DNA from 2 places in the Chryseobacterium sp. TQ-BC-N36 genome. Region 2 is predicted to be linked to the other one. Evidence: riboswitches for the same ligand, from Rfam matches in the RefSeq annotation. Region 2 holds a riboswitch; the other holds the start of a gene.
The links. A riboswitch is a leader RNA that binds a small molecule or an ion and turns the genes downstream of it on or off. The one in region 2 is predicted to bind S-adenosylmethionine.
Positions count from the first base shown of each region.

Region 1 (7,495 bases), 150 kb from region 2:
GGAGTATTACCGCTTTGATCTGAATATAGATATCCCTGTTTTCAGAAATGGCTTCTACTCTTTTGTTCACTTTCTTTCTAAGCTCATTAAATAATCTGACATCTTCCGAATCTTTTAAATAAATTGGCTTTTCCATATATTTAACTTTGTGGTTTACTTAAAGTTAACATTTATAATCCAGCCTTCATTCTTGATTTTAATTAAAAAAATCTATCAAATCACACAAATTCCTTCAATTTCCTCGGTGGGTAATCTTTCACCAGCTCCGCAATTGCTTTAATATGTTCGGGCGTTGTTCCGCAGCATCCTCCGATAATATTGATCAAGCCTTTTTCCACATATTCTCTGATCTGTCTTGCCATATCTTCGGGTGTTTCATCATATTTTCCGAAAGCATTCGGTAAGCCGGCATTCGGATATGCTGAAACATAGAATTCTGAATTATGGGCCAGTGTTTCAAGATAAGGAGTAAGCTGATCTGCTCCCAATGCACAGTTAAAACCTACGCTTAGTAAATTCAGGTGTGAGACAGAAATCAGAAAAGCTTCTGCCGTCTGTCCGCTCAATGTTCTTCCTGAAGCATCGGTAATGGTTCCTGAAACCATGATCGGAATTTTAATTCCTCTTTCATCCTGCAATTCATCAATGGCAAACAAAGCTGCTTTTGCATTTAAGGTATCAAAGATGGTTTCTACCAGAAGGATATCTGAACCTCCATCCAGTAACGCTTCACATTGCTGCTTGTATGCTACTCTTAATTCTTCAAAAGTAATAGCTCTGTATCCGGGATCATTAACATCAGGACTCAAACTTGCCGTTCTGTTCGTAGGGCCGATAGATCCTGCCACAAATCTCGGTTTGTCCGGATTTTTTGCTGTGTATTCATCACAGGCCTTTCTGGCAATTTTTGCCGATTCATAGTTCAGTTCATATACCAGATCTTCCATATGATAATCTGCCATGGCAATGGTAGTTCCTGAAAACGTATTGGTCTCAATAATGTCTGCCCCTGCTTCAAGATATTTCTTGTGAACTTCTTCAATGGCCTGAGGCTGTGTCAGAGAAAGCAGGTCATTGTTTCCTTTTACCGGATGTTCCCAATCCTTGAAACGCTCTCCGCGGTAATCTTCTTCTTCAAACTTATACCTCTGAAGCATCGTTCCCATGGCACCGTCAAGAATTAAAATTCTTTCGGATAGAGCTTTATATAATTGTTCTGAATTTTTCATTTTTAAATGTTTGATTAAATTCTGTTTCTATTGAATTAATCCAACGCCTGCTTAAGGTCCGCAATGATATCCTCTACATTTTCCAAACCTACTGAGCAGCGCACCAATCCTGCTGTAATCCCTACTTCATTTCTTTCTTCGTCTGAAAGCTTGGAGTGTGTAGTGGATGCCGGATGCGTAACGATCGTTCTTGTATCACCTAAGTTGGCAGACAGTGAACACATCTGTATCTTATCTAAAAAGGCTCTTCCGCCTTCTATTCCGCCTTTTATTTCAAAGGCTACGATATTTCCTCCAAGCTTCATCTGCTTTTTGGCGACTTCATAACTTGGGTGGGATTTAAGAAATGGATATTTTACGAGCTCTACATTCGGATGACTTTCTAAGAACTCAGCTACCTTCAATGCATTTTCGCAGTGTTTTTCTACACGGATAGCCAGTGTTTCAAAACTTTTTGATAATACCCATGCATTAAAAGGAGACAATGCAGGTCCTGTATTTCTTGCAAAAAGATAAATTTCTCTGATCAGATCTTCTTTTCCTACAGCTATTCCTCCTAATACCCTTCCCTGACCGTCAATCAGCTTTGTTGCTGAGTGTACAACAATATCTGCACCATATTTGATTGGCTGCTGAAGATAAGGTGTTGCAAAACAGTTATCTACAACAAATATAAGATTATGTTTTTTGGCGATCTGACCGAAAAACTCAAGATCCAGAATTTCAATAGCCGGATTGGTAGGGGTTTCAAGGTATAAGATCTTTGTATTAGGTTTGATATATTGTTCAACATTCGCTGCATCTTCTGCTTTGAAATAAGAAGTTTCAATATTCCATTTTGGGAAATATTTGGTGAACAAGGTGTGTGTCGACCCGAATACAGACTGACAGCTTACGATATGATCACCCGCATTTAACAAAGCTGCAAATGTAGAATAGATGGCTGCCATTCCTGTCGCAAAGGCATATCCTGCTTCTGCCCCTTCCATTTTAGCGATCTTATCTGTAAATTCTGTTACATTTGGATTGGAGAAACGGCTGTATAAATTTTTAGGTTTTTCTTCTGCAAAGCTTGCTCTCATATCTTCCGCATCCTGAAATATAAAACTGGAGGTAAGATATAGCGGCGTAGAATGCTCGTCAAACTGAGTTCTTTCAGTCTGGGTTCTTATTGCTGATGTTTCAAAATTTTCCATATAGTTTTAATTTGTCAATTTACCAATGTATCAATCTAACAGTTTAACAATAATATTCTTTCCATGCCAAGAATGACAATTACAGTAATTGTTACGCTGCTAAATTGGTAGATTGTTACATTAAATATTATTTCGTTTCACTTACTCTTAAAATATCCCCAAATACTCCTCTGGCCGTTACCTTTGCTCCGGCTCCGGCTCCCATAATCACGATCGGATTTTCTCCGTAGCTTTCTGTATAGATTTCAAAGATTGAATCTGAACCTTTCAGCTGTCCTAATGCAGAAGTTGCAGGAACAGAAACCAATTTTACATCCAGTTCCCCTTTATCCTTCTGCAGATCACCATGTAAATCACCCACGTATCTCAATACATGGTCAGGTTCCTGATTTTCTTTTATTTTCTGGTATTCTTCGTCCAGTTCTTCCAGTCTGGAAAGGAATTCTGATTTTGAAACCTCCAATAAGGTTTCCGGAACCAGATTCTGAATATTGATATCTCCGAACTCGTTGATCAAGTCTAATTCTCTCGCCAGGATCAGTAATTTTCTTGCAACATCATTTCCTGATAAATCTTCTCTCGGATCTGGTTCTGTGTATCCTTTTTCCAGAGCTTCATTAATGATGGTTGAAAATTTATCGTTCCTTAAAGAAAAATTATTGAAAACATAACTTAGCGTTCCGGAGAATACGCCTTTAATTCTGGTTATATTTTCTCCTGAAAGATGTAATAATTTGATGGTGTCAATTAATGGTAATCCTGCACCTACATTGGTTTCATACAGATAACGTCTGTTATTTTTGTTCAACGTATATCTTAGTTTTCTGTACTCCTCTATCGGAAGAGTATTGAAAATCTTGTTGGAAGAAACAAGATCGAATCCGTTTTCTGCTAAAGCATGATAGTTTTTTACAAAATCCTTGCTTGCCGTATTATCCACAACGATTAGATTCTCAAGTTGGTTTTCGTTGGAGAAATTGATTAATTCTTCAACGTTGGACGGATGTTGCGCTGTCAAAACCTCATCCCCCCAATTGGCATCAAACCCCTTTTTGTTGAAGGCAATTTTCTTTGAATTGGCTACCGCAACTACTTTAAGGTCTATTTTTTTACGTTTTTTAATTTCTTCAGCAGATTCAAGTACTTGCTCTATCAGGGTTTTTCCTACATTTCCGTGACCAATGATGGCCAGATGAACCGTCTTGGGCTTTTTGAAAATTTCAGATTCTATAATATTTCTTGTTTTCTCATCCTGCGAAGAAGTCACTACGATATTAACTCTGTTTTCGCCTGCTATCTGGTTTAACAGCAACGGAAAAACATTATTTCTTGCCAGTTCAGCAAAGACTTTATTAAAATCTTCTGCTACAAAACCGATCACAGAAACATTATTGATACTATAGATCTGGGAAACTTTTCCTGACTTTCTTTCTGCTTCAAATTCATCAATAAGACAAGCCACTGCCTTTTCGGCATCGTTTTCGTGAACCAGAATAGAAATTCCGTTTTCGATGGCCTGTTGAGAAATTACTCCTACACTGATACGCGCTAAGGTAAGCGCTTTAAAAATTCGTCCGTCAATCCCTATTTCTCCCAGGAAATCTTCTCCTTCAAATTTGACGATTGATCTGTTCTTCAAAAATTTTATTTCGTTAGCATTTTTCATTTTTCCTGTAAAATGTTTTTTATGATATTATTTAATTGTTGATATTCCATTAGGAAGGCATCATGCCCGTGTATAGATTGGATCTCGTGATAAGAAACATCCTTATTTTTCTCTTTTAAGTTTTCAAAACACATCCGGATTTCAGAAGCCGGGAAAAATAAGTCTGAATCTACGGAGATCATGCGCATTCGTGCCTGTATGTTCTCCAGTGCTGTTTCATCAGCATTTATATTCATCAGGAGATGATTCATCAGTTTATAAGCTTTTAAACTAAACCTTTCGTTTAGAGCATTACCATGATAAATCAGCCAGTCTTCTGATTCCAGGCGCTGTTTTTCCTGGTTATATTGGTTTTGAAATCTGTCATTGAGTGACTGCGGTGTTCTGTAACACAACATGGCATGAATTCTCGCTTTCTGTAATGGTTCTTCTTTATCATTTAATAAGAATTTCTGAACCAGACATTGTGAGTGAAGCCAATCGTGCGTTCTGTAATCGCAGGCAATGGGAATAAATATCTCTGCGAGATCCGGCTGCTGGGCAAGCATTTCCCAGGCAATTCCTCCTCCCAGAGAGCCTCCGATAATGGCATATAGTTTTTTGATCTGTAAAGCTTCAAGCCCTTTCAGGAATATCGCAGCGATATCTGAAGGGGTAAAGTCTTCATAGTCTTCAATTAAAAAATTGTCATAACCGTTTCCGGGTATGTTGAAACACAGAACAGTATATTGATCGGTATCAACAATCTGATTTTCTCCTACCAGCTGCTTCCACCAGCCTTTTTCTCCGGACACATTTGAGTTTCCGGTAAGAGCATGATTGATTAAAATGACGGGCGCTGTAAACAGATCTTTCCCAAAAAGCTGATAGCTTAATGAGATATTGTATTCCTTTTGGGAATAAGTTTGATACGTAAGATTAATATAGTTTAGTTCTGTTTTCAATTCTATTATGTTTAATACAATTGAAAATGCCACAGGAAATGGCTGAAAAGAACTTCAGTGAGTTATCTGTCCAAAATTATTTTTGGTAGAACGTAGCACCTTCTTTGCTTGCGCAAAGGGTTGCTAAGGTTTCATAGGGTCTAATCCCTCAACCTTTCTTGATAACATTTTCAATATTTGAATGAACGAATGGTGCAAAGGTAATTCTTTTCTTTCAATTTCAAAAAAAAATTATTTTAATATTTAAAAAAGCCCTTAAATACAAGTATTTCAAGCCCATATTAATAATTATTCAGATGAAAAAAATTGGAATTACCTGTCAAAAAAACTAACTTCGTATGGAAAAATGATGAGATATGACCGCCGAAAAAGAAAGATTACAAGATACCAAATGGAAAAACTGGGGACCTTATGTAAGCAACCGGCAGTGGGGAAATGTACGCGAAGATTATAGCCCGAACGGGAATGCCTGGAATTTTACCAATCATAATAATGCTGAAAGCTATGCTTACCGCTGGGGTGAAGAAGGTATTGCCGGAATTTCTGATGTAAAGCAGCTTTTATGTTTTGCCTTTTCGTTCTGGAACAAGAAAGATAAAATGGTAAAAGAACGATTCTTTGGTTTGAGCAATCCTCAGGGAAATCATGGGGAAGACATCAAAGAAATCTTTTATTATCTGGATAATACACCTACTCATAGCTATATGAAGATGGTTTACAAATATCCGATCAATGAGTTTCCGTATGATGATATTCTTATTGAGAATGGAAAACGCGGCAAAAAAGAACCTGAATATGAGCTTTTCGATACCGGTATTTTTGATAATGATGAGTATTTCGATATTTTCATTGAATACTGTAAGGCCGATCACAATGATATTCTGGCCAGAGTAACGATCTGCAACCGAAGCCAGCATGATGCCCCTATAGTGGTGGCTCCTACTGTATGGTTCAGAAATAACTGGAAATGGGGATATAATACCTACAAGGCAGAGCTGAGTGCTTCCCATGACGGAAGCATTACTATAGTCCATGACAGTATTTCAATCAAAAAGCTTTATTCCAGAAATACAAATGCAGAAACTGCATTTTGTGATAATGAGACGAATACTTCAAAGCTTTATGGAGCTCCCGTTGTTGAAAACACCTATTTCAAAGATGGGATAAATAATTTTATTACCCATCAAACGAACACCATAAATCCTGAAAAAAAAGGAACAAAAGCCTCTTTCCTTATAGATGAAACTGTGGGTTCAGGGGAATCAAAAGTTTTTGAATTCAGACTATGTCCTGAGGAAAAAGATGAACCTTTTGAAAATTTTGATACTATTTTTAGTGTAAGGCAAGCCGAAGCTGAAGAGTTTTATAGCGAAATTCAGAATGATACCGTCAGTGAAGATGAAAGAAATGTTCAGAGACAGGCTTTTGCCGGGCTTCTCTGGAATAAACAATTCTATCATTACAATATTGGAAAATGGCTAAAAGGAGATCCTAACTTTGAAGCTCCAAGAAACTTCAACGAATATGTAAGAAATACGGAATGGAATCATCTCCACAACAAGGATATTATTTCCATGCCTGACAAATGGGAATATCCATGGTATGCGACGTGGGATCTGGCATTTCACTGTGTTCCTTTTTCTATCATTGATGCTGAATTTGCTAAGGGACAGCTTTTATTGCTTACCAAAGAATGGTATATGCATCCTAACGGACAGCTTCCTGCCTATGAGTGGAATATGAGTGATGTAAATCCGCCTGTGCATGCCTGGTCATGCTTCCGTGTTTTTAAAATTGATGAAAAAAATAATGGAAAACCGGATTTATTATTCTTAGAGAAAGTATTCCAGAAACTGCTTCTTAATTTCACATGGTGGGTAAACCGAAAAGACAAAAACGGCAAAAATATCTTTGGCGGGGGCTTCCTTGGCCTTGATAATATCGGTGCTTTTGACCGAAATATAGAATTAAAGGATGGCCAACATCTTGAACAGGCTGACGGAACAAGCTGGATGGCCATGTATGCATTGAATATGATGCGCATTGCAATGGAACTTGCTCAATATTATCAGGTATATGAAGATATGGCGATCAAGTTTTTTGAGCATTATCTTTACATCGCTGAAGCTATGGAAAATCTCGGTGAAGGAACAAAGGGTCTTTGGAATGAGGAGGACGGATTTTTCTATGATGTGCTTCAGCTTGGAAACGGAGACAGCGTTTCTTTGAGATTAAGAAGTATTGTAGGTTTGATCCCCATGTTTGCCGTTGAGATTGTAGACCACCGTTTATTGGAAAAGATGCCTAATTTCAGAAGCAGAATGGAATGGATCTTAAAAAATAAACCGGAGCTCACGAAACTTGTTTCCCACTGGGATGAGGAAGGCCACGGAAGAAAACATCTGATGAGTATCCTCCGCAAAAACAGGCTTACTAAAGTTCTGACCAGAATGCTTGACG
Region 1 covers NZ_CM178175.1:4,206,244-4,213,738, reverse strand. Annotated here, with positions in the region: gene AC3FI7_RS18970 (fatty acid desaturase family protein) at 1-136, opposite strand, end outside; gene AC3FI7_RS18965 (homocysteine S-methyltransferase family protein) at 219-1,229, opposite strand; gene AC3FI7_RS18960 (O-succinylhomoserine sulfhydrylase) at 1,265-2,425, opposite strand; gene AC3FI7_RS18955 (ACT domain-containing protein) at 2,553-4,091, opposite strand; gene AC3FI7_RS18950 (alpha/beta fold hydrolase) at 4,088-5,035, opposite strand; SAM riboswitch class I at 5,095-5,203, opposite strand; gene AC3FI7_RS18945 (MGH1-like glycoside hydrolase domain-containing protein) at 5,392-7,495, shown strand, end outside.
Region 1: it holds a riboswitch for S-adenosylmethionine, as region 2 does, so the genes downstream of both, AC3FI7_RS18950 (alpha/beta fold hydrolase) here and AC3FI7_RS18200 (SusC/RagA family TonB-linked outer membrane protein) in region 2, are expected to answer to the same signal.

Region 2 (7,495 bases):
CATCTTTATATTTTTCCGGAGCCATCAGCGGGAAACCTTCCCTTGCAATTTTTGCTGATGCTGAAGCTTTACTCCACTCGCCCGTATTCAGGTAAGTTCTTGCTAAAAGTCCGTTCACTACAGAACGGTTGATCTTATCTTTATTATTTCTTGTATAATTTTTCAACAGGTTATCAGCATCGGCAAGATCACTTTTAATCAAAGTATAGATTTCTTCCAGACTTGCTCTTTTCTTCCCTACCGTACTGGTTGTTGAAGGCTCCGTATAAATGGGAGCCGTTAATGCTGACTTGTCTTTCAGGTAACTAAACTGATAAAAACTCGCCAGATTCAGATAACAGAAGGCGCGTAATGCCTTTGCCTGTCCTTTTACCTGGTCTTTTTTCTCCTGGCTGCCTTCTGTACCATCAATTCTTGTAATGACATTATTCATATTATTGATAGTGGAATACAACAGAGACCAGATAAATAACGGCCGGCTTGCTGTATTATTCACCATTTCTGTAAAAGCATAAGTAGAAGCAAAACCGTATTTATTCGTCAATACTGCCACATCACTTCCCATCGCATCGCTGGCTCTTAACACTGTGGAATACCCAATATTGGCATACGTTGTCCCATCATTATTAAATTTTGCCCAGGTACCGTTCACTACTGTTTCAGCACTTTCAGCGGTTTTGAAAACCTCCACGCTGTTGGCCTGATCAGTCGGAGCTGTGTCCAGGTCATTTTCACAGCTTGTCAGCGACAAAAATCCAATGAACACAAACGATAAGTATTTTAATTTTTTCATTTTTCAATTTTAAAAGGTTAAAGCGTTGCCTGAAGACCAAAAGTGATCGTTCTCATAGCAGGATATCTGTAATAAGTTGTTCCATCCAAAGCCTGTTCAGGATCCATTCCTTTATGTTTATAGAAGGTCAGAAGATTTTCTGCCTGGATATAAATTCTGAATTTTTTAAGTCCAATTTTCTCAAAATAATCTTCAGGAAGTGTGTATCCTAAACTGACATTTTTCAGTCTTGCGTAAGTGCCGGAATACAGGAATCTTGAAGAGGTTGATGTCCAGTTATTCGTTGTTGTACTTAATGCAGGAACATCTGTGTAAGGATTATCAGGCGTCCACCTGTTCAGTATTTCGGAACTCCATGCTCGTCCTCCCGAACTTCCGTTATGCATGATGGAGGTATAATCGGTATCTAAAACTTTTCCGCCGATTTTGAATGTCAGTAATCCTGAAAAATCAAAATTCTTATAAGTAATACTGGTACTGATTCCCCCTGTCAGTTTAGGCAATGCAGAGCCTTGTAGCAGTTTTGTTGCTTTAGAATATTCTGAAGTAGTTCCTTCCACTGAATTCCCGTTAGCATCGGTAGTAACTGTTTTCCACAAAGGCTTTCCATTGCTCGGATCTACTCCTACCCATTCCGGAATAAAGAAATCATATACTGAGCCTCCTACTGTCAGCAACTTAGTTCCTACAACCAAAGAACCTCCGGGTAACTTGGTCACTTTATTATTTAAAGTACTCAGATTCACATCTACATTCCACTGGAAATCATCATTTTTAACTGGCGTTGTAAATAATGAAAATTCAAACCCTGTATTCTGAATTGTTCCGATATTCGCAGGATAATCACTGATTCCCAGCGATGGCGCCACCGGCATATTGAACAGAAGATCCTGGCTTTTTCTTTTGAAGTATTCGATATTTCCTTTAATTCTGTTATTCAGAATCGCGAACTCCAATCCAACATTTAAATTAAGATTGGTTTCCCATTTCACATTATTGGTAAATGTCTTTTCCAGCGTTGTGCCCGGCTCTCCGCCAAGGCTGATAAATCGATATAATTCCTGATATGCATAGTAAAGCGGCTGTCCGTTAGGTCTAAGCAATTTGTCATTTCCCTGACCTCCATAGCTGGCACGTAATGTCAACTGATTGAAGACGTTCAAGCTCTTAACAAATTCTTCATTGGATATTTTCCATGAACCTCCTACTGACCAGAATCTCCCCCATCTGTTATCTTTCGCAAATCTTGAAGAGCTGTCTGCCCTTCCTGATGCAGATAGGAAATAGGTATTGTTATAATCATATTCAACTTTTCCCAGGAAACTCAACAGGCTTAATTTATTGCTGTTTCCACTGAAACTTCCCAGCAGAGAAGCAGCGTCCGGCTCATAATAGTATGGCAGAGAAAATTGGCTTCTGGTCCCGGAAATCGTCTGATAATCGTACTTATAGAATTCATGTCCTGCTAATGCATTAATGTGATTTTTTCCAAACTTTTTATCATACGTCAGAATATTACTGGTTGTATACGAAAGCGTTCTGGTATTCGTTTTCGTCACCGAACCCCCAATTTCAGCCCCTTGTCCAAGCAGTGGATTTGAATAATAATGTCCGTTATAATTCACCAGATCAACAGAAAAACTCGTTTTGAATTTGAGTTCCGGCAGGAAAGTAAATTCCATGAATCCTTTTCCTGAGAAGTTATCTTCTTTATTTTCGTTTTTATCTAATGGCAGGGTCGCAGCGGCATTCTGATTCTGAAGAGCATTGGTAGGCCTGTATTTTCCAAAATCATAAACCGGATTTCCATCTGCGCCCAAAACATAAGCTCCATCTGCATTTCTTTCATAATAAGGATAGAATGAAGGAATGAATCTTGCCGCATTGATGATATTACTGGCCTTTGAATCCGAGGAAGTCGGCGCCTGCTGAATACTGTTAGTATAGCTTAAGTTTACCCCAACATTCAACCATTTTTTAACTTCAGAATTGACCTTTAATCGGGTATTATACCTTTTAAAACCAGATTCAATAGCCATCCCTTTGTCATCCAGATAACCAAGGGAAAAGAAGTAGTTACTTTTCTCACTTCCCCCGCTGATATCGAGATCTACCTGATTTCTTGATGCCACTCTCTGTAAAATATCTCTCCAGTCATCATTCCAGAGTGGTGAAGCGCCGGGCAATAGCTTTCCATCTGTTCCTACCGGTTTTGGATAGGCCGTTCCATAAGGATTGATACCAAGTGTTGAAACAAGATTGTCAGTAGCCATCTGAGCAGCTTGCTGAGCATTCACTTTACCAGACTGATATCCGTTTCTCAATGCCTCCCAGTATAATTGGAAATACTGATCCGTACTGACCTGTTGATAATCTTTTACTGCTCTTCCGGAGAATCCCTGACTGATGTTAAAATTAACTTTTGATTCTCCTTTTTTACCAGATTTTGTAGTAATAATGATAATCCCGTTTGCTCCTCTTGAACCATACAAAGCACTTGCTGTAGCATCTTTCAGCACACTGATAGATTCTATATCGCTTGGGCTTATAGAATTCAGGTTACCGTCAAAAGGAATCCCATCCACTACATATAAAGGATCACTGGAAGCGCTTATTGAGCCAATTCCTCTGATCCGTATGGTAGAAACGGCTCCTGGCTGGCCCGATGCACTTGTCGTCTGAATTCCTGCAACCTGCCCTTCTAATGCTTTGGTAATATTGGTTACAGGTCTGTTATTGATCTTATCGCTGGAAATCGTAGCCAAAGAACCGGTATAGCTGTTTCTTTTTGCTTTTCCGTAGGCTACCACCACTACTTCATCAATTTCTTTTTCATGAAGACTATCTTGTTTCAGCCTGGAATTCTGTGCCTGTACGCTGGCAATTCCAAGAAAAAATGCAGCAACCGGAGGGATCCACACTTTAGAATTAAATGAATTTTTATTAATCATAATCAATTTTATTTATCATATATTAAAATTTAGCCCTTTGCCGAATATTCAGCAAAGGGCATCGATAAATACGAAAACCAAATGCTTATTTTCCCTTAAAAGGCTGAATGTAACACCTTGCCTCCACAGGTAGGTTGTTAAGATTTCACAGGGTCAGTTCCCTCCATCTTTCTTTATAAGCCGATCGAAATATGTCTGCAAAGCTAAAAACTTTTAGTCTACAAAACAAGTAGACTTATTTATTTTTCATGATAAATTTTCAGAAATTAACTTAATTTTTGAATAAACTCCATGACATTAACGAGTTAAGCACATTATCATTTTCTTAAACATGATAAATATCATTATCAATAATTCAATTAAAAAAAAGCAGATTCCCTAGAGTTTTTTTTGAGACTTAATGGAAAAAAGTTTTTAATTTTATGGTATGAAAGTTTTGATCATCAATGGCCCTAACCTCAATCTGTTAGGCACAAGAGAACCGGAAATCTATGGTAACGTCTCCATGGAAAGCTATTTGGAAGTTTTAAGATCCGAGTTTACCTCTTATGAATTAAAATATTACCAGTCAAATATTGAAGGAGAGCTTATCAACAGACTTCAGGAAGATGACTTTGATGCAGTTGTGATCAATCCTGGGGCTTATACTCATTATTCGTATGCGATTGCAGACTGTTTAAAAAATATCAGAAAACCCAAGGTTGAGGTTCACATCAGCAATATCTACAAAAGAGAAGAGTTCAGGCAGAAATCTGTAACAGCGGCAAATAGTGATGCTGTTTTATCCGGCTTTGGGATGGCTGGATATCGATTAGCTTTACTAAGTTTAAAATAATTTACATTTTTTTATTTGCTCCTGGATTGCACAGGCTCTCACAGATGTTTATGGTTATAAAATAATTAATGAAGATAAAGGATCAAATTTACTGTAATGCTATTGGAAACTACTCCAATCAATTAACAAAGAGAAAATCTTATGTTATTGAGGAAACAAATCCGAGAAATATAAAAATCTGTAATGATGAAGGAAAACTCAGATGGTATCCTAAGTTTTATTTCAGCTTGGAGAAAGAGCCGAAAATTGTATCCATCCATATTGATGATGAAATAGAGAATACCGAATCTGATGCGATAGAAGTCACTATTGAACTTTCCAATAAAGAAAAATATTGGCTGACATTTACCACTCCAAAATATCTGGATAAAATATTGAATGAAGAATCCTATTTTTCTTCAAAACATTTTATGATCATAAAACATCTAACTGAAGCATCAATCAAATCAACAGTCCTAAAACTGGATGAACAGAATGAGTTGATTAAGAACTGTAAAAAATATTAATAAAAGAAAGCCCCATCAGTGATGAGGCTTTTTATGCTTATTGATAACTATTAGATAGTCTGTTCCTGTAACTGAGGCCCCGAAGCAACTAACTTCTTACCTTCTTCAGTATCACAGTACTGCTCAAAATTTTTGATGTATCTTGAAGCAAGATCTTTTGCTTTTTCTTCCCATTCTGAAGCATTTTCATATGTATCTCTTGGATCTAAGATCCCCGTAGAAACATTAGGTAATTCAGTAGGAATTTCCAGGTTCATGATCGGAACCTGAGTTTTAGGAGCGTTTTCAATAGAACCGTCAATGATTGCATCGATGATTGCTCTCGTATCTTTTAGAGAAATTCTTTTCCCGGTACCATTCCAACCAGTGTTCACCAGATAGGCTTTAGCACCATGTTCTTGCATTTTACCAATCAGTGTTTTAGAATACATTGTTGGGTGCAGTGTAAGGAATGCTTCACCAAATGCAGGTGAGAAAGAAGGTTCCGGCTCCGTAATTCCTCTTTCTGTTCCGGCTAATTTTGATGTATATCCGCAAAGGAAGTGGTATTGAGCCTGATCTTCGTTCAGGATAGAAACCGGAGGAAGTACACCGAATGCATCTGCTGAAAGATAAACAATCTTCTTAGCATGACCTGCTTTAGAAGGCAATACAATTTTATTGATATGATAGATTGGATAAGAAACCCTTGTATTTTCTGTGATTGATCCATCTGTGTAATCAGCTACTCCATTGTTTACCACAACGTTTTCAAGAAGTGCATCTCTCTTGATAGCCCTGAAAATATCCGGTTCCTTTTCTTCCGATAAGTCAATTACTTTGGCATAACATCCCCCTTCATAGTTGAATACTCCGTTATTATCCCATCCATGCTCATCATCACCGATAAGATACCTCTTAGGATCTGCTGATAAGGTAGTTTTACCAGTTCCTGAAAGGCCAAAGAATAAAGCCACATCACCTTTTTCTCCTACGTTTGCAGAACAGTGCATTGAGGCCATACCTTTTAACGGCAGGTAATAGTTCATCATGGCAAACATTCCTTTCTTCATTTCACCTCCGTACCATGTACCTCCGATGATCTGTAACCTTTCAGTAAGGTTGAACATAATGAAGTTTTCAGAGTTCAGTCCCTGAGCCTCCCAGTTAGGATTTGTTGTTTTTGATCCGTTGATTACGGTGAAATCCGGCTCACCGAAGTTTTCAAGTTCATAGTGAGAAGGGCGAATGAACATGTTGGTAACGAAATGCGCCTGCCATGCTACTTCAACAATAAATCTTACTTTAAGTCTTGTATCTGCATTCGTACCACAGAAAGCATCCACAACATAAATTTTCTTAGCTTCAGAAAGCTGATTCATCACTAGTTCTTTACAAGACCCGAAAATTTCCGCAGTAGTAGGTAAATTTACTTTACCATCCCAGAAAATTGTATCTCTTGTAACATCATCCTGAACAATATATCTGTCTTTAGGTGAACGACCTGTGAAAATTCCTGTTTTTACTGATACCGCGCCAGATTCTGTAAGCTCAGCTTTCTCAAATCCTTGATTTTCAGGAGAAACTTCAGCCTGATATAATTCTTCATAAGAAGGATTATACACTACTTCATAGTTTCCTTTAATCCCTAATTTTTCTAAATCATGGATGATTTTAGTGTTTTTCATTTTACTTATATTTTCTATTTCTTTATTGCTTTCAACAAAAATAATATTAATTATTTGTTAAAGGTGGTTTAAATATACTGATATAAGTCAGAATGGCAAACAAAAAAACGGTTTTGTAAATTACTGATTATAAATTAATTATATCTGACCATTCAAAAACTGCAGGAAAACCTTTCTCCCAAAAATAGTTCTTATAGCCCCCAAATTTTGCACTCATTACAAAATCTCCACCCCATGCGCCCAAACTTTTGACAAATGAGGGACAATCTGGGAATAATCTCTCTTTAACTGTGAGAATTTCAAGAAAATCAGCTATTTTTCGCTCATGAATCATCATTAATTCGGAAAAATTTTCCAATTCATCGCATAACATTATTTTCTTTGTGATTTCCGAAAATTGATTAACCAGTTCCTGGGACTTCTTCTTTGACTTGTAAAAACGGATTCCTTCCCTGCTGTCCTGTTTCTGATTCAGGTGAATAAAAATCAGTTCATTTTTAAAAGAAGGATTGAAATTGACCTTTTCATATTTAATCTCAGGTTTACTCTGGAAAAGGACAGCAGATTTTTCTTTTGCCACAGCTATATCATAACCGCTTCCTCCCAGGCTGATGGTATTAAGATGAAAAGGATCAATCTCTGCCCATTCCGCAAGGTTGGTCATCAGTGTGGAGCTGCTCCCTAAACCATAGTCTGCAGGAAACTGAAGATTCGTTTTTAAGTGATAAGTAAGATCGGTTTTG
Region 2 covers NZ_CM178175.1:4,056,459-4,063,953, reverse strand. Annotated here, with positions in the region: gene AC3FI7_RS18205 (RagB/SusD family nutrient uptake outer membrane protein) at 1-793, opposite strand, end outside; gene AC3FI7_RS18200 (SusC/RagA family TonB-linked outer membrane protein) at 811-3,744, opposite strand; SAM riboswitch class I at 3,827-3,926, opposite strand; gene AC3FI7_RS18195 (type II 3-dehydroquinate dehydratase) at 4,172-4,579, shown strand; gene AC3FI7_RS18190 (hypothetical protein) at 4,648-5,085, shown strand; gene pckA (phosphoenolpyruvate carboxykinase (ATP)) at 5,136-6,752, opposite strand; gene AC3FI7_RS18180 (GYDIA family GHMP kinase) at 6,880-7,495, opposite strand, start outside.